Regions from separate parts of the Arthrobacter sp. 2MCAF15 genome, predicted to be linked through region 2. Evidence: riboswitches for the same ligand, from Rfam matches in the RefSeq annotation. Region 2 holds a riboswitch; each other region holds the start of a gene.
The links. Region 2 has a riboswitch for cyclic di-AMP ahead of AB4089_RS19610 (hypothetical protein). Riboswitches for the same ligand answer to the same signal wherever they lie in the genome.
Positions count from the first base shown of each region.

Region 1: another riboswitch for cyclic di-AMP. It lies ahead of AB4089_RS08445 (hypothetical protein); the one in region 2 lies ahead of AB4089_RS19610 (hypothetical protein).
Region 3: another riboswitch for cyclic di-AMP. It lies ahead of AB4089_RS14175 (M23 family metallopeptidase); the one in region 2 lies ahead of AB4089_RS19610 (hypothetical protein).

Region 1 is NZ_JBFRGZ010000005.1:170,259-175,834, forward strand. It holds gene AB4089_RS08425 (DUF4430 domain-containing protein) at 135-752, opposite strand; gene AB4089_RS08430 (DNA alkylation repair protein) at 878-1,576, shown strand; gene AB4089_RS08435 (cation:proton antiporter) at 1,646-2,869, opposite strand; gene AB4089_RS08440 (hypothetical protein) at 3,007-3,264, opposite strand; cyclic di-AMP (ydaO/yuaA leader) riboswitch at 3,438-3,637, shown strand; gene AB4089_RS08445 (hypothetical protein) at 3,642-4,316, shown strand; gene AB4089_RS08450 (sensor histidine kinase) at 4,492-5,499, opposite strand; gene AB4089_RS08455 (response regulator transcription factor) at 5,492-5,576, opposite strand, start outside.
Region 2 is NZ_JBFRGZ010000021.1:26,928-32,503, reverse strand. It holds gene AB4089_RS19620 (response regulator transcription factor) at 1-24, shown strand, start outside; gene AB4089_RS19615 (HAMP domain-containing sensor histidine kinase) at 46-1,659, shown strand; cyclic di-AMP (ydaO/yuaA leader) riboswitch at 1,830-1,987, shown strand; gene AB4089_RS19610 (hypothetical protein) at 1,990-2,808, shown strand; gene AB4089_RS19605 (glycosyltransferase) at 2,989-4,536, shown strand; gene AB4089_RS19600 (glycosyltransferase family 39 protein) at 4,533-5,576, shown strand, end outside.
Region 3 is NZ_JBFRGZ010000012.1:23,096-28,671, forward strand. It holds gene AB4089_RS14170 (metal-dependent transcriptional regulator) at 147-842, shown strand; cyclic di-AMP (ydaO/yuaA leader) riboswitch at 993-1,206, shown strand; gene AB4089_RS14175 (M23 family metallopeptidase) at 1,211-2,032, shown strand; cyclic di-AMP (ydaO/yuaA leader) riboswitch at 2,169-2,338, shown strand; gene AB4089_RS14180 (NlpC/P60 family protein) at 2,635-3,393, shown strand; gene AB4089_RS14185 (HNH endonuclease) at 3,615-4,115, shown strand; gene mobA (molybdenum cofactor guanylyltransferase) at 4,179-4,856, shown strand; gene AB4089_RS14195 (DUF6457 domain-containing protein) at 4,878-5,165, shown strand; gene AB4089_RS14200 (molybdopterin molybdotransferase MoeA) at 5,162-5,576, shown strand, end outside.

The DNA of each region.
Region 1 (5,576 bases), on a different contig from region 2:
TATCGCTACATTGCACGTTCGTGCAGGCTTTTAGGGCGGGAGTGCTGCCTGTGGGGCTAAATGGTCAGACTGCTGCACAATTGTGCATAGCTACGGCGCGGCGGGCGTGCAGCCTGCGGCCGCCCTTGCTCGCTTCACTCTCCAGGCGGGAAATCGTAGGAGGCCTGGATCTTCGCCGGCGCGGTGCCGTAGGACAGGACGATCTCGTCGTGCGCCCTCAGAGGCAGGTCCCGGATCCCGGCGTTGTACTTCTCGCCGTTCACGTAGAGGGTCCAGCCGTCCAGCGGACCCGTTCCGGTGCCCGGGGCGCCGCTGCCACCGAGGACACCCCATTCCGTCAGGAGCTGCCCGAGGCTGAAGACCTGGCCCGCGGTGGGGGATTCGATGTGCACCACGCCTGTGGTGTCGTGGGTGTGCAGCGCCGAGATGCCGTTGGCCCTGTGGTCGGGTCCCGCCGTTATGCCGATATTGGCCGGCACCGCGACAGGCTTGCCGTCTTTCAGCACGTCCAGATGCGCGTGATAGTGGTCCACGTTGCCCTCCGCCGTCAGCACCGCGAGACCGGCCTGGGCGATCCGACCCGGCGCCCCCGCGATGTCCAACGCAAAATCCGGGGCCGGCGCCGCGGATGTCGCGGGAGACTCAGACGGCGGTGCGGTAGAGGGTGCAGTAGACGGCCCGGGGCCTGCGCACGCTGCCACCGCCAGCGTCATGGCGGAAAGTGCGGCGGCGAGTGTCAGTTTGGTGTGCATGGTTGCGTGAACCGCTTTCGATCGGAGACTTGCCATATCAGTCTAGGCAGATAAGCTCGGCCGGCCGATCAAGGCGAAGATGCCCCGCGTTTCCACCCCGAGCCGCTAGGGGAAAGAATGGACACGTGAGTGATGCTGGCGAATTCATTGACCTCGCACTGCAGCGGGAGGGCTCCTGGCGCCGTGCCGACGAGCTGCAGTCCCGGCTGGAACAGGAGCCGGGAGGCCGGGGACTCCGGTACTACGGTGCTTCCGTGGGTGCCGTGCGCGGGACCGTTCGGGATGCCGGCCGCCGCTATCCCGGGCTGTCCCGCGATGAGATCGCTGCGCTGAGCTCCGAGCTGTGGGGCGCGCAGCTGTCGACGGCGCCGGTTTTCGAGCGCCGCCTGGCCGCCGTGGTGCTGCTGCAGGCCAATGTGAAGCTGCTGACCAATACCGACCTCACCCGGCTGGAGGGCTTCATCCGGGAGGCGCGGCTGCGGGACCTCGTGGATCCGCTCGCCGTCGACGTCGTCGGGCCCCTGGTGGACGGGCTCGACGTCCTGGCCAGGGTGCGGGCCGACAGCGTGCTGGACCGGTGGGTGCGCGAGCCCGATGCCTGGCTGCGCCGGGCCGCGCTGCTCTCGCCGTTGCTGGCGCTGCGCTCCGGGGCGGGGGACTGGGACCGGTTCATCCGTCACGCCACCGCGGTGCTCGGCGAGCCTTCCGGGAAGTTCGACGCCGACGCCGACGCAGACGACGGTGCGGTCCGGGAAGCGGTGTTCCGCGTCCGCGCCGAGATGGCCAAGAGGCGACCCGAGCTGCAATTCACAGCCGTGGGGTGACCCCCAGAACCCTCCGTCCGGCACGGCCGGAGGGTGCCGTCTGGCAGGCGCCCCAGCCCGTCGCCTTGTTCAGTCTTTCGGCCCTCCCGGTCCGCTCGGTCCGCTCGGTCCGCTTGGTCCTACGGCGCTGCCGGTATCGCCGGACCTGCCGCCGGCCTTTGCGGGCAGCGAGAAACCCCTGGCGGCCCGTGATCCGGCGACGGCGCTCGCGGCTATGGTGACCAGCGCGCCCACCAGCAGGGCCGCGGCCTCGCCCGGGAGCAGGACCTGGAGTTGCGTCCCGATGCTCGCCGCCGCGGCAGGTATGCCGAGTTGGGCCGCCGACAGCACTCCGAGGGGCAACGGGAGCCCCAGTACCACCAGGGCGGCGTGCGTCAACAGGGCGCCGACGCCCAGCGCCACACCGAGGGCGATCATGTCCGGATGTCCGGCCAGGTCCTTAAGGGTCAGTGATGCGCCCAGCCAGACGAAGAACACCGGACCCAGGAAGCCGTCGCTGAGGGCGAACAGTTGCCGGGCCAGCCGCCTCGGTTCCCCGACGGCGGCCACCGCCAGGCCGAGGGAAAAGCCTGCCAACATCACGGACACGTTGCTCCACGTCGCGACCGCGGCCAGGGCGAAGAGAACCACCAGCTGGATCCGCAGCTCGAGGGCAAACTTGCGGCTTTCGGAAAGTCGGTGCATGCGCCCGTTGATTCCCCTGCGATCGAGCCAGCGCAGTACGACAAAGAGAACCACCGCGCAGCCGGTCACCGTGAGCACGCCCAGCGCCGCCCGGAGCGCGTGCGGCGGGTCCACCATGAGCGGCAGCGCCACTATGCAGGCTACGTCCGCGATGGCCACTTGCGCAGTCATGGAGATGACGTGGGGTCCGCCGAGGCGGAGGGAATCGATGATCGGCAGGACCAGCGCGGCTGAGGAGGATGCCAGAAGCACTGCGTAGAGGGGAGCATGTCCAGTCCCAAAGAGCAGGCCTATGCCGGTTCCGACCGCCACCGCTGCCGCCGCGCACGCAGCGGCGCGGCGGGAACCACTGCCGAGGGCGGAGCGGATCTGCGGATCCCGCACGGGAACATGGGTTCCGGCCACAAACATCATTAGCGCAAACCCGATATTGGCCAGCAGGCTGAACGTCGGGTCCGCCGGATCAACCAGGGCCAGGCCCGAGCGCCCGATCACGATGCCGGCCAGCAGCTCTCCCAGCACCACGGGCAACCGCCAGCGCACCGGCAGCGCCAGAAGCGGGCCGGCCAGTGCGACGACGGCGATCAGCGCCAGGGACAGGAACGTCACGGCTCGCCCCGCCGGACCTGCCCGGGGCCCACCGGGGCAGCAGGCTCGGCCTGGATGGTGGCGTCCGTGGCCACCGGGTCCTTCGTCATGGAAAGAGATTAGTCCCGTTGACCCTGCAGTGGCCTGGGTGTTGGCAATCAGGAGGTCGTTGACCGCCGTTCCACCACGGCGTAGGCCTTTCCCTCCAGGAAGGCCCAGTCGTTGACAACCATGTAGCCTAGCGAGTCCACCCGGTCATTGAGCACGTGCTCGTCGAAGCCCCTGTCACGAGGTTCCGCATCCCAGGTGGCCACATGGACGTCCCGGCCGTCCAAGATCAGCAGCTCGGTATTGACGTCGAAATCCTCCTTGGGCTGGCTGCTCAACTGGCAGATGGCGACACACAGGCTGTTCATTTCGGGCCTCCGCTTCGAGGTGGTGCTGATGGCATCATCCTACGTTCGGATGCGGCCCCGCCCCATGGGCAACCGACGGACGGCACTGTGGCCTCCGTTACCTGAATGTGACATTGGCGTGCGGTTCGCGTTACGGTGGTTAGGTGCCTGTTTCTCCGATACAGGCGCTCCCCAGCCGATTGCCTAACTCTGCCGCGGCCCCGGGGGTAACTCGCATCGACGCCGGCAGAGACGGGGAAACCACTTTTGGCCTGCTGACATGCAGGTCTTGGGGTGAAGCCGCACAGCGCCCGCCATGACGGGCCCGGGAGTGCGGCCGGGTGACTCCCATCCGAATCCGACAGCTCACCTCGCAGGCATTGGGAGAGGCTACATCCATGTCTTCAATCAGTACTTTTGCGCGCCATAGCGCCATTCTCGCCGCCGCCTCCGGGCTGGTGCTGACGGGCTCGATGGCCGCCAACGCCGCCTCGACCCCCGTGCAGCGGGACTCCGCTCCGGCCTCCAAGGTGGACGTAGCGGGACAGGTCAGCGCCCCCGTCAACGCCGATTCCAGCGTCAAGATCAGCTTCGACCGCCCCGCGGTGGCTTCCGTCGCCGCGCCGGTCATCGAACAGCCTGTTGCCGCGGCACCGGCTCCCGCAGCTGCCCCGGCGGCAGCGCCCGCAGCAGCACCTAAGGCAACAGTGCAGGTGCAGTCGGCCCCCGCCGCCGCGCCGGCTGCGGCGCCCGCCGGCGGACGCAACGCCATCATGCTTTCTGCCGCCTACAGCCAGCTGGGTATCACCCAGGACTGCACCGCCATGGTCGAAAAGGCCCTTGGCGCCGCAGGCAAGCCCGTTGGCGACATCGGTCCCCGGGCATTCCTTGGCCTCGGAACCGTTGTGGGCACCCCGCAGCCTGGCGACATGGTGGTCCAGTCCGGCCACGTTGGCATCTACGCCGGCAACGGCCAGGTGATCAGCGGCGGCATGAACGGTAAGAACCAGACCATGGTCCACCCGCTGTCCTGGCTCACCGCGACCGGTGGCGTGACCTTCGTCCGCGCCTAATCCAGCGCTCCTATTCCAGTAGGGGCCAGGCAGCCCTGCCGGGGCCAGGCAACCCGGAAAGACCGGCGATCGATTTCCTTTGGGGGCAATCGATCGCCGGTCTTTTCTGTGTCTGCCGTCCTATCTGCCAGCATTGCCGTGTGTCCAGGGGCACACCACTTCAGGCATTGCCGCTTCAGGCAGTGACGCTTCCGGCCAGCGGAAGCGTCATCTTCATGACCGTTCCCTCGGCTCCAGTCGCAGCCACCTCGACGGCGCCGCCAGCGGCGACGGCGATCTCGCGGACCAAAGCCAGGCCGATGCCAAAGCTCCGCTGTCCGTGTGAGCCGCCGGTGCTGGCGGTCCGGACGAAGCGGTCAAAGATCCGGGCCTGATCCACGCCGGTAATCCCGGTTCCTGTATCCGCGACGGTAATCACCGCGCTGTTCTGCTCGATCGAGGTCCTGATGGTCACACGGCCGCCCGGAGGAGTGTGCGCGAGGGCGTTGTCCGCCAGGGCCAGCACGGCACGGCGCAGCGCATTCTTCTCGATGCGGGCCAACGGCCGGGCGTCGGCGGAGAAATCCATGCGGACCTCACGCTGGTCTGCCACCAATTGGAGGCTCCCTGCGACGCCTGCGGCGGCGTCGGCGAGATCGGCAGGGGGTGCGGAGCGGTCCGGGGCGTCCGCCGTCGCGGCGAGCAGCAGTTCGTTGACAATCCCGGTCAGCGTCGCAGCGTCCTCCCGGATCCGGGCCAGGTCCTGGCTTTGCCTGGAGCCGGGCACCGTGTTTCGCTGGGCGAGTTGGATCCTGGTATCCAGGATGGTCAAGGGCGTTCGCAATTCGTGGCTCGCGTCCTGGACGAAGCGCCGTTGCCGGGCCAGGGCATCACCGAGGGGGCGGATGGCGCTGCGCGCGCTGAGCCACCCGAGAATGCCGGCCAGCAGGATTCCCGCCACACCGGCGATGACCATGGCTTCGAGGACATCCTTGGAATCCAGGTACGCGTAGGCCGTCCCGGCCGCTGCCGAGCCGGGCACTTCAGGATGGGCCAGCTGATTCATGAGGTAGAGCGCAGTGGCGGCGAAGAGCCCGAGGACCATGACTGCGCACGCGGCGCTGATCCGCAGCGCGACCTTGAGCGAGGCCTTGCGCAGTATCGAGTGGTCCGGGTTTCCGCCGGAGATCCCGCCGTTATTCATGAGCGTCGCCAATCTGGTAACCGACGCCGTGAACCGTACGGATGACGGCCTTGCAAATCTTCCGGCGCAGGTGATGA
Region 2 (5,576 bases):
TACGTCCTGAAACCGGCGGACTGATCCGTGCCCACCCTTTCCGGCATGACCCGCGTCCCCGGACGCGACTGGCGCAACCCGTCCACCTGGCATTTGCGCACCCGGCTGGTCCTGGTTGCCATGGCGCTGCTGGTCGCCATCTGCGGCGCCGTGGGACTGTTCAGCTACGCCTCCATGGACCTGTTCCTGACCCGGCAGCTCGATGACCAGCTCAGCAATGCTTCGCACCGGTCCAGCGAGTTCGGCCGGCCCCTGCCCGGCACCGCCGGCGGCCGCCCCGACCCTCTCGATGCCCGGGGCCAGGGCATCGGGACGCTCAACGCCCGCATACAGGACGGCGAGGTCAGCAACCCCGGGTTCCTGGCCGGAGACGCCACCCGCAAGAGCCTCTCCCCAGAGGACAACGCGGTCCTCCTGGCATTGACCCCCAACGGCGTGCCCGTGGATCGCAACCTCACGGTCGGCGCCTACCGGCTCACCGCCGTCCGCACACCTTATGGCGACGTGATTGTCACCGGGCTTCCGCTGGCCGAAAAGCAAAGCACCCTGGCCTCGCTGGTCTGGACCATGGTGGTGGTCTCCGCAGGCGGACTCGTGCTGATCGGCCTGGCCGGCACGGCCCTGATCCGGCGGACCATGAAGCCGCTGGAACAACTCTCCGAGGTCGCCACCAAGGTCTCCCGCCTGCCGCTGGACGCAGGTGAGGTGGCGCTCGGGGTGCGCGTCCCGGCGTCGGCCGCCCACCAGGGCACGGAGGTGGGCAGCGTGGGCTATGCGCTGAACCAGATGCTGGACAACGTCTCCAACGCCCTGGAGGCGCGGCAGGAGAGCGAGATGAAGGTGCGGCAGTTTGTCGCCGATGCCTCGCATGAACTCCGCACGCCGCTGACGGCTATCCGCGGCTACACCGAGCTGATGCGGATGACAGAGCACTTCACCGCCGACGGCGAGAGGTCCCTCGCCCGCGTGCAAAGCCAGTCCGAACGCATGACCACCCTGGTTGAGGACCTGCTTTTACTGGCGCGCCTGGACGAGGGACAGCCGCTGAAGGTCAGCGACGTCGACCTCACGCAGCTGGCCATTGAGACGGTGAGCGATGAGAAAGTCATGGCCCCGGACCGCGTCTGGCAGCTGGAACTTCCGGAGGAGCCCGTGGTGGTCCGCGGCGATGCGACCCAGCTTCACCAGGTCCTCGCCAACCTCCTGTCCAATGCGCGCAAGCACACGGACCCCGGGACCACGGTGGTCACGGGCGTGATGCGTTCGGCGGATGGAAGCGCCGTGGTTACCGTGACGGACAACGGCAGCGGCATCGCCCCGGAATTCATCGGCCGGGTCTTCGCCCGGTTCGCACGGGCCGACGCCGCGCGCACCAATCCCACCGCCAGCCCCGCCAACACACCGGTCGCTGCGACGGCGGGGGCCAGGTCCGGGCCCGCCGTCCGCCCGGCTTCCGGGGCCGTTTCCGGTACTCCTTCCGGCAGCCGTGGCAGTGCCGGGGCAGCTGCTCACGCCCCGACCTCGGAGGGCACGAGCGGTCTGGGCTTGTCCATTGTCCAGTCGATTGTGGAGGCCCACGGGGGCACCGTTGAAGTCACCTCCCGGCCCGGCCGCACGGAGTTTGCGGTGCGGCTGCCCGCGGCGCCGCCGTCGTTGTAGGCCCAGCAGGATTCACCGCCGACCCGCGCAATGTTCCTGCGCAAGCCGACACCCCGCCCGCTGTGACTCCTGTTACCAAAATGTGACTTAAGCGCCGAGGTCCTGTAGCGTCGTTGTGGTGCGGCCTCCATTGGTGCCGCATATCCGGACGGACGCCAAACTCTGCCGCTTCCCGGATTCCGCTGGACCAGGCAGAGGCGGGGGACCCAGAGTTCCCGGGCATTCTGCATTCATGCGCCCTCGGGGTGAAGCCGACACGTGATTTTCCGTGCGGCCGGATGACCTCATCCGAACCCGACAGCTAACTCCGCCGGCGTTGAGAGGCCCATCATGACTGAACTCCAGGTACAAACGCGCCCTGACGGCGATTCCCATTTCCGCTCCACCAAGTCGCGCCACCGCGCCGAACCAGCCACGCAGGCATCCGCCCTGTCCAAGCTGACTACCGGACTCGGCATCACTGCACGCCGCGCCGCCGTCGTAACCGCCGCTTGCGCCCTGCTGGTGGGAGGCGGCGCCGCCAGCCAGGCGGCGGAGCCGGGCACTCACACGAATGCTGCGGGCAGCCAAACGGCCACGAGCGCCGATCCGCTGGCCAAGCTCAACTTCGAACGAGTCCAGATCGCCGCTCCGGCGGAAAAAAACGTGGCACCCACGCTCTCGGAAGTCAAGGCCGCCGAGCCCCCGGCCGCCCCGGTTGCTGCTGCGCCCGCACCGGCCCCGGCTCCCGCGGCCGCTCCCGCACCGGCACCGGCTCCCGCAGCCGCTCCTGCACCGGCCCCCGCTCCCGCATCGGCACCGGCACCGGCAGCTGTTCCCGCCCCCGCACCGGTTGCTGTCGACGACCCCGCCGGAGCCCAGGCGTACGCCGCGTCCCAGCTGGGCAGCTATGGCTGGGCCCCTGGTGAGATGCAGTGCCTGCAGAAGCTCTGGACCAAGGAATCGGACTGGAAGACCACCGCCACCAACGCCAGCAGCGGCGCCTACGGAGTGGTTCAGTCCCTGCCCGCCTCGAAGATGGCGAGCGCCGGTGCCGACTACATGACCAACTACCGGACCCAGATCAATTGGGGCCTGAACTACGTCAAGGAACGCTACGGCTCCCCCTGCGGCGCGCTGAACTTCCACTACGCACACAACTGGTACTAAACCGGCACTAGCCGGACCGCCCGGCGAGGGTGGTTGAGGCCCCGGATCCACGTGGATCCGGGGCCTCCTGTGCGTCCGCGGCCGGTACGATTTTGGCCGGCCGGCCTGGCGCCGGACTTCCACAGCCCCCGCACAGCTTGGCCCTAAAGCCCTCATATGGGCCGGCGCGAAAGTTGAGCCATGACATTCACAGACCAGGCCACAGGAACCCTGTCCCGTTCCACGGCGACGCCGGCCGGTCCGGCGGCCCCGCCCTCCCCGTCCGGACTTGAGCCGTCGGGGCCTGCATCGTCCGGGCCCGCATCGTCGGGCCTGACCGTGGCCGATGCGCCGGCCCCGGGACCGTTCGCCGGAGCGCTTACCGGCCCCGGCGGCCGGCGCGCACCCATTGACACACGCGGCAGCACACCGTTGCTGGACGTCACGATTCCGGTCTTCAACGAGGAGCGGGACCTTGAAGCGTGCCTGCGCCGGCTCCACGCGTACCTTATCGGCGCCTTCCCGCACTCTTTCCGGATCACTGTGGCGGACAACGCCAGCACCGACGGAACCCTCAAGACCGCGGAGCGCGTGGCCCGCGAGTTGCGCGAAGTGATGGTGGTCCACATGGCTGAAAAGGGCCGGGGAAACGCGCTTCGCAAAGTTTGGCTCTCCTCGCCGTCGCCGGTCCTGGCCTACATGGACGTGGACCTTTCCACGGACCTGGCGGCCCTCGGCCCCCTGCTCGCCCCGCTCATTTCGGGGCACTCCGATCTGGCGATCGGCACCCGGCTGACCCGCAACTCACGCGTGGTCCGCGGACCCAAGCGGGAGTTCATCTCGCGCAGCTACAACTTCCTGCTGCAGTCCCTCATGGGGGCCCACTTCAGCGACGCCCAGTGCGGGTTCAAGGCGATCCGGGCGGACGTGGCCCGGCAACTGCTCCCCCACACCCTGGACAACGCCTGGTTCTTCGACACCGAGCTGCTGGTGCTGGCAGAAAAGTGCGGCCTGCGCGTCCACGAAGTCCCGGTGGACTGGACCGACGACCCCGATTCCAGCGTGGACATCGTCCAGACCGCCCTCGCGGACCTGCGCGGCATGGCACGGTTGAGCCGGGACCTGGTTTCGGGCCGGATCCCGGTTCCCGAACTGCGCGCCGCACTGGCCCGCGGACCGCTGCCGGCGTCCTCGCGGTTCCAGGAACAAAGCCCCGGCGGAAGCCTCTTCGGGCAGCTGGTCCGCTTCGGCAGCATCGGGGTGGCCTCCACCCTGGCGTACCTGGCAATCTTCCTGCTCTGCCGACAATTCATGGACCCGCAGCTGGCAAACTTCCTCGCGCTGCTCACCACCGCCGTGGCCAACACCGCGGCCAACCGGCGCTTCACGTTCGGCATCCAGGGCGGCAGTCAGGCCGCCCGCCATCACTTCGAGGGGCTGCTGGTCTTCGGGATCGGGTTGGCCCTGACCTCGGGCGCCCTCGCCCTGGTTCACGCCACGTCAGGAGCCACACCGGACCGCTGGCTCGAACTGCTTACGGTCACCGCCGCCAATCTGGCCGCCACTGCCGTGAAATTCCTGCTCTTCCGGCTGGTGGTCTTCCACCCCCGGCGGACTAACACCGTCCCGGCGCCGGACGCCGCCATCACCGTTGCGGAGCCCATCGTCCCCGGCACCGCTCCGGTGCCCGCCGCCCCCGAGGCTTCCCTCCCCCATACAGAACCCGCACAGAAAAGGCCAAGTAAATGACGGCAACCATCAGCCCCACCGCCGGCTCCCGTGCCGGTTCACCGGCCGGCAGCCCGCCCCTGGACCCGGAAACGACCGTCCCGGCATCCGAGGACGCCGGCGCGCCACCCAACCCGCCCGCACCCCTTAGCAGCCGGGACCGCCTGTTGTTCGGCCGGCAGCCCCGCTGGGTCCGGCCCTCGGCGGCGCTGCTGCTGGTGGTCACCGCGGCCTTGTACCTGTGGAACCTGGAAGCCACCGGCTACGCCAACTCCTTTTACGCCGCAGCAATCCAGGCCGGGACCAAGGACTGGACCGCGCTGCTCTTCGGCTCCCTCGACCCCGGCAATGCCATCACGGTAGACAAACCGCCAGCGGCTCTCTGGATCCCGGCCCTGGCGGGACGGATCTTCGGGTTCTCGGCACTGAGCATGCTCATTCCCCAGGCACTCATGGGCGTGGCCGCCGTCGGCCTTCTGTACCTGACCGTCAAGCGGGTGTCCGGACCGGCCGCGGGCCTGCTCGCCGGCGGCGCCCTGGCGCTGACCCCGGTGGCGGCCCTGATGTTCCGGTTCAACAACCCGGACGCCATGCTGACCATGTGCCTGGTGCTGGCCGCCTACCTCACCACGCGCGCCATCGAGAAGCCCGGCTGGAAGTGGCTTGCCGCGGCTGGCGCGGTGATCGGCCTGGCCTTCCTGTCCAAGATGCTGCAGGGCTTCCTGATCGTTCCCGGGCTGGCCTTGGCCTACCTGTGGGCGGCGCCCACTACACTCGGCCGCCGGCTCCTGCACCTGCTGGGCGCCGGCGCAGGCATTGTGGTGGTGGCCGGAAGCTACATTGCCCTGTTCCAATTGACCCCGACCTCGATCCGCCCCTACATGGCAGGCTCGGAGACCAACAGCTTCCTGGAACTCACGTTCGGCTACAACGGCCTGGGCCGGATCACCGGTTCCGGCGGGGGAATGCCCGGAGGCAATGCCGGCGGCCCGGGGGGCAACGGCAACGTGGGCTTCGGCGGCACGGCCGGGATCACCCGCATGTTTGGGACCAGTTTTGGC
Region 3 (5,576 bases), on a different contig from region 2:
CCCGGACGAAAATTATCCGGAGTAATTCAAAATAGGCTAGGCTGGCATGCGAACGTACGGCGGTTCTTGCCAGGCGCATCCTGCATGCAGCCCGCACGCGGTACGGTGGGAATGACGCACGGACTGCGCTCGAGGAGCTGAGCTGAATGACTGATCTGATCGATACTACGGAGATGTATCTTCGGACCATTCTGGAACTTGAAGAAGAAAACATCGTTGCTCTGCGCGCCCGCATTGCCGAACGGCTCCGCCACTCCGGCCCCACTGTCTCGCAGACCATCGGCCGGATGGAACGCGACGGACTGGTGGTTGTTTCGGGCGACCGGCACCTTGAACTGACCGAAACCGGACGGAAACGCGCCATCGGCGTCATGCGCAAGCACCGCCTCGCCGAACGCCTGCTCGCCGACGTGATCGGACTCGACTGGGCCTATGTCCACGAGGAGGCGTGCCGCTGGGAGCATGTCATGAGTGAGCGGGTTGAGCGGCGAATTTTTGAGATGCTGGACCACCCCACCGTTTCGCCCTACGGAAACCCCATTCCCGGTCTTGCCGATCTTGGCGGCGTGTCCAACGGCGCCCCGGCCGATGGGGCCGTGAACCTGCTGGAGGCCATGGCCGGCTACGGTGCGGGTTCGCGGGTCACGGTCAACCGGCTCGCGGAGCCGATCCAGGTGGAGCCGGAGCTTCTGGCCCAGCTCGACGAGGGTGGAATTCGGCCTGGTGCGCTGGTGTCGCTGGAGCGGGTGGGGGAGTACATCTCGGTCCGCGTTCCCGATATCGAGGGTGCCCTGGAGTTGCCGCCCGAGGTTGCGGCGCACGTCTTTGTAACAGTCGCCTGACCAGCCACAACGCGCCGGTCATGGGACGACCCATGAGTTCTGCACATCTGGGGTTACGGATTTATTACCGGACGGCTTAATCCCCTATAGTTAGTGGCCAGTGCCGATACCAAAGCGTTACCTGATCCGAAGCCGAGCCCTGCCAGCGGATCAGTCGCAGAACCACCTCCTGGCAGGGGCGGGGGAACCACTTTCGGCTGCTGCTTCAGCAGCCTTGGGGTGAAGTCCGTCAGCGGCAAGCAACGTCCATCGAGGGATCCCCAGGGATGCCTCTCTGTCTGGCTGCTTGCAACGGCGGACCGGGTCTTTGAACTCTCTGACCCGAATCCGACAGCTAACTTCGCAGGCTATCCAGAGAGGAACCGTTCTTGACCACCCAGACCGCCAGGGGCCGTCGCCGCGCGACCGGTCCCGCTCCGGAGCCGCGTCCCGCCGTAGAGCATATGGCCGAACGCCCCCGCGACGCGCACCGCGATGAACGCCGGCGGCGGCGCAGCCCGTTCCGTCAGGTAACGGAATTTGCCGCGGCCAGTGGGGTCGGGCAGAAGGCCGGCATCGCACTGGCCGCAACGGGCCTGGTCCTCACTGTGACGGTCCCCGCCACGAGTCCCGTGCTGGCCTCCAATGCTGATGGAACAGGCGCCCTCTCTGCTGCAGTACAGCCGGATGTCACGGCTGCCGCCGCCGCAAAAGTCGATTTCAGCCGAACGGCCGTCACCACGAAGGGTGATCCGGACGGGAAGCTCAAGCAGCTGCTCAGCGCCCAGTCTGTGGGCAGCATCACACGCGCGGCATCGGCCGGCACCCTCGGCGCGCCGCTGGACCAGATGATCACCGCCTCGCCGTTCGGCTACCGTGTCAGCCCCATTACCGGCGGTGCGGGCGAGTTCCACCGCGGCCAGGACTTTGCCGCCCAGTGCGGTACGGCCGTCCACGCGGCCGCCAGCGGCACAGTGACGTTCAGCGGATGGCATCCCTATGGCGGCGGAAACCGGGTCGTCATTGACCACGGCAACGGCCTGGAGACCACGTACAACCACCTGTCCTCGGCCTCGGTCAGGGTCGGCCAGAAGGTATCGCGCGGAGATGTCATCGCCATGAGCGGGACCACGGGCGCCTCCACGGGCTGCCACCTCCACTTTGAAGTGATGGTCAACGGCGACGTCGTTGACCCGCTCGGATGGCTCTAAAAAGATGATGGACCGCTATCGAATCCTTGTGACACGCCGTGATCTGAATGTGACATTGGGTCAAGACTGCTGTAGGGTTTGAAGCACGCCAACTTTTCCGAAGTTGGCGCTCTTGAGTGGATTGCCTAGCTCTGCCACCGCTCAAGGTCCGTTCGCATTACATCGTCTGGCAGGGGCGGGGGAACCAATTTTGGCCTTCGAAAGAAGGCCTAGGGGTTAAGTCGCAAAGCTTCCAAGGAAGCAGCGCGGCCGGGTGACTCCCATCCGAATCCGACAGCTCACCTCGTAGGCATTGGGAGAGGCTACTTTCGTGTCTTCACGCCACAATTCTGCGCGCATGCGCACCGGCGAGGCTCCTTCGAGCTCGCTGGAATCCACATCACGTGCCGCCCTTTCAGGCGCCCGGATGGGATCACGTTCCGCAGGCTCAATCTCTACCGAGTCCGGACAGCATGCAGTTTCCGCTTTTGGCGCGTCTTCGCAGTACACCCTTCGCTAAGTAACCCAATTTCGGGGCGATCCGGCGTACCCCCAAGATGCCGGAGCGTCCTCAGTCCGCGCCCGAAAGCGCGCGGTCCAAGGATCACGAAAGAGAGAACTTAATGACTACTCGTGCAACCGTTGCACGGCACCGAGTCGAGGTCACCAAGACCAACTCGCTGGCTGTTATTGCTAAGGCTGTCGGCGACAACGCCGGTGGCATGGGCCGTCAGGCCGCGGTCATCGCCGCAGCTTCCGGCCTGGTTCTGACCAGCGGAATCGCAGCCAACGCTGCTGAGACCAACGTTCAGCGCGAATCCACCTCCGCTTCGGCCCTGGAAGTCCAGTCCGCCGCTCCGGCCACCATTTCGGCTGCCTCCAGCATCGCGATCTCCTACGAGAAGCCCGCCGTGACCACCACGCCGGCTCCCGTCGTTGAGGCCCCGAAGCCCGTTGTGCAGGTCCAGGACTCCACGGCCTCCCGCGCCGGCGGCACCGAGCTTGGCGTCAGCGGCGGCGTCGCTGCCCAGGCTCCGGCCGGCATCGGCAGCGGAGCTGGCGCGACCATCGCCGCTGCTGCCTACGCACAGATCGGCGTTTCGCAGGACTGCACCGCCCTCGCCACCAACGCCCTGGCCGCGGCCGGCATCCACTACCACGGCTGGCCGGCAGGTTACCTGTCCCTGGGCCGCACCGTGAGCGCCGCCGAGGCACGCCCGGGCGACCTCGCCTACTACCAGAACGGCGGCGTGGGCATGGCCCACATCGCGGTTTACGTCGGCAACGGCATGGCAGTCCACGGCGGCTGGAACGGCGGCACCACCGCGCTGTACAGCGTGAACGTCGGCTCCGGCCCGGTCTTCATCCGCGTCGGCGGCTAAGCCACAGCACTCCAGCATTTCGAAAGACCCCCGCCCTTTGGCGGGGGTCTTTTGCGTGACCGCGCCATGAACTTTGCGCGCGCACGGCCGCGCCGGTGAAAAAATATTCGGTGATCCGGCACCTGAGTGTTTACTCTTGTGTTGTCGATCCATAGCCCGACCATGCAGAGGGCAGCCGGCCCTCGTGCCGCTGGCGGGTGCGGCCGTGAAGAGGTATGCGGATGCGCACTCTCGTTCTGAATGCTGGATATGAACCACTGGCGGTAATCACCTTCCGCCGGGCGCTCGTCCTTGTCCTGACCGGAAAGGCCAGCGTTGTGGCGGAAGGGGACGACCCCGTCGTCGGCCCCCAGGACATCCTGGGCCGCCCGTCCGTGATCCTGCTGAACCGCTACATCCGTCCGAGGTACAACACCATGACGGCGGTGAGCCGCCGCGGGGTGCTCCGCCGGGATGCCCACCGCTGCGCCTACTGCGGCAAGGCGGCGCACACGATCGACCACGTCCAGCCCAAGTCCCGGGGTGGCGCCGATTCCTGGGAGAACCTGGTGGCGGCCTGCCTGCGCTGCAACAACGCCAAGAGCGACCACACTCCGGCGGAGATGGGCTGGAAGATCGGGTTTGTTCCGGGCCCCCCGAAGGGCGCGATCTGGCAGATCAAGGAACTCGAGAAGCCGACGCCCGCCTGGGATCCCTTCCTGCTGCCGGAATCGGCCGCCTGACCTCTGGGCTGGCGCGGGCCGTGCCTGATCTGCCCGTAGCCGGCGCCGCGCTAGGCTGAGCCGGTGGAGTTCGATGCCATCATTCTCGCCGGGGGGAGGTCCTCCCGCCTGGGCGGCGTGCCCAAATCCCGGCTGGTGTACGACGGCGCCACCCTCCTCGAGCGGTCACTGGGCGCCGCGGGCGGGGCGGGGCGCGCCGTCGTCGTCGGGCCGGACCCGGGGAACCTGCCCGACGGCGTCCTGACCTGCCGGGAGGAGCCGCCCTTCGCCGGGCCGGCCGCTGCCATCGCCGCGGGCCTGGACGCGCTGGCCTCGGGCCATTCCGTCGGGCGTGGGGACGCTGCTCCGGCGCCGTTTACCCTGGTCCTTGCCTGTGACATGCCAAGGTCCTCCGCTGCCGTCCGGGTCCTGGCCGAATCGCTGGAGGCCTCCCTGGCGGCCGCGCCGGAACCGGGCCGCGGTGACGGGGTCATGGCCGTCTCCCAGGACGGCCGGAAGCAGCCGCTCGCGGGTTTTTATGGCACGGCCGCGCTACAACGAAGTGTTACGGAGGCCCGGCAGCGGGGCGGCCTGGAAAACGCGTCGGCCTTCTCCCTTCTTGCTAGGCTGGACGTACGGGAAGTCCGCGTTCCCCCGGGGTCCACGGACGATGTTGATACCTGGGATGATGCGTCCGCATTGGGGGTATCGGACACGATTCCAGGCCTCGGTCCGGGCCGCGGCACGGAACTCCCCAGCTGAACTCGACCATGGAGGCAAACGGTGAAAAGCCAGGATGAAACGCTGGAAGACTGGTGCCGTGCCCTGCTCCAGGCCTTGGAGCTGGAAGACGTTGAGATTGACGTGAACGAGGTCCTCTCCCTGGCAGGGGTGGCCGCCCACTCGATAGTGCGCCCGGCCGCGCCGCTGACCACATTCATTGCCGGCTACGCCGCGGGCCTGGCCTCCGGCTCCGGACAGGCGACGGACTCCATGTCCATGCAGGACGCCATGGCCGTAGCGCGCCGGCTCGCCAAGGACTACGCGGCCGCCGAAGCACCCGGGGCATGACGGCTGCGGCTGCGGACGACGCCGGACCGGCCGTCCATGGCGGGAACGTCCCCGAAGGCGGCCGCACGGACCCCCTCACGGACTCGGACGCCCTCACGGAGACCCCAGCAGGGCCGGACGCGAACCGCGACGCAGTAGACGAGGACACGGTAGACGAGGACGCAGTAGGGCCGGACGCGAACCAGGACGCTGCGGACGCGCCGCACCGGCATCTGGCCCACACGTGGCAGGAGGCCCGGCAGCTCGCCTTCGACTGTGCCACGCCCATCCCGGCCGCCCCCGTCCCGCTCCGGGAGGCGCTGGGCCGCACCCTGGCCGCTGACGTGCTGGCCCTGCAGGACATGCCGCACTATGCCTCCTCCGCCATGGACGGCTGGGCCGTCAACGGCGGTGGTCCCTGGATCCTGGCCG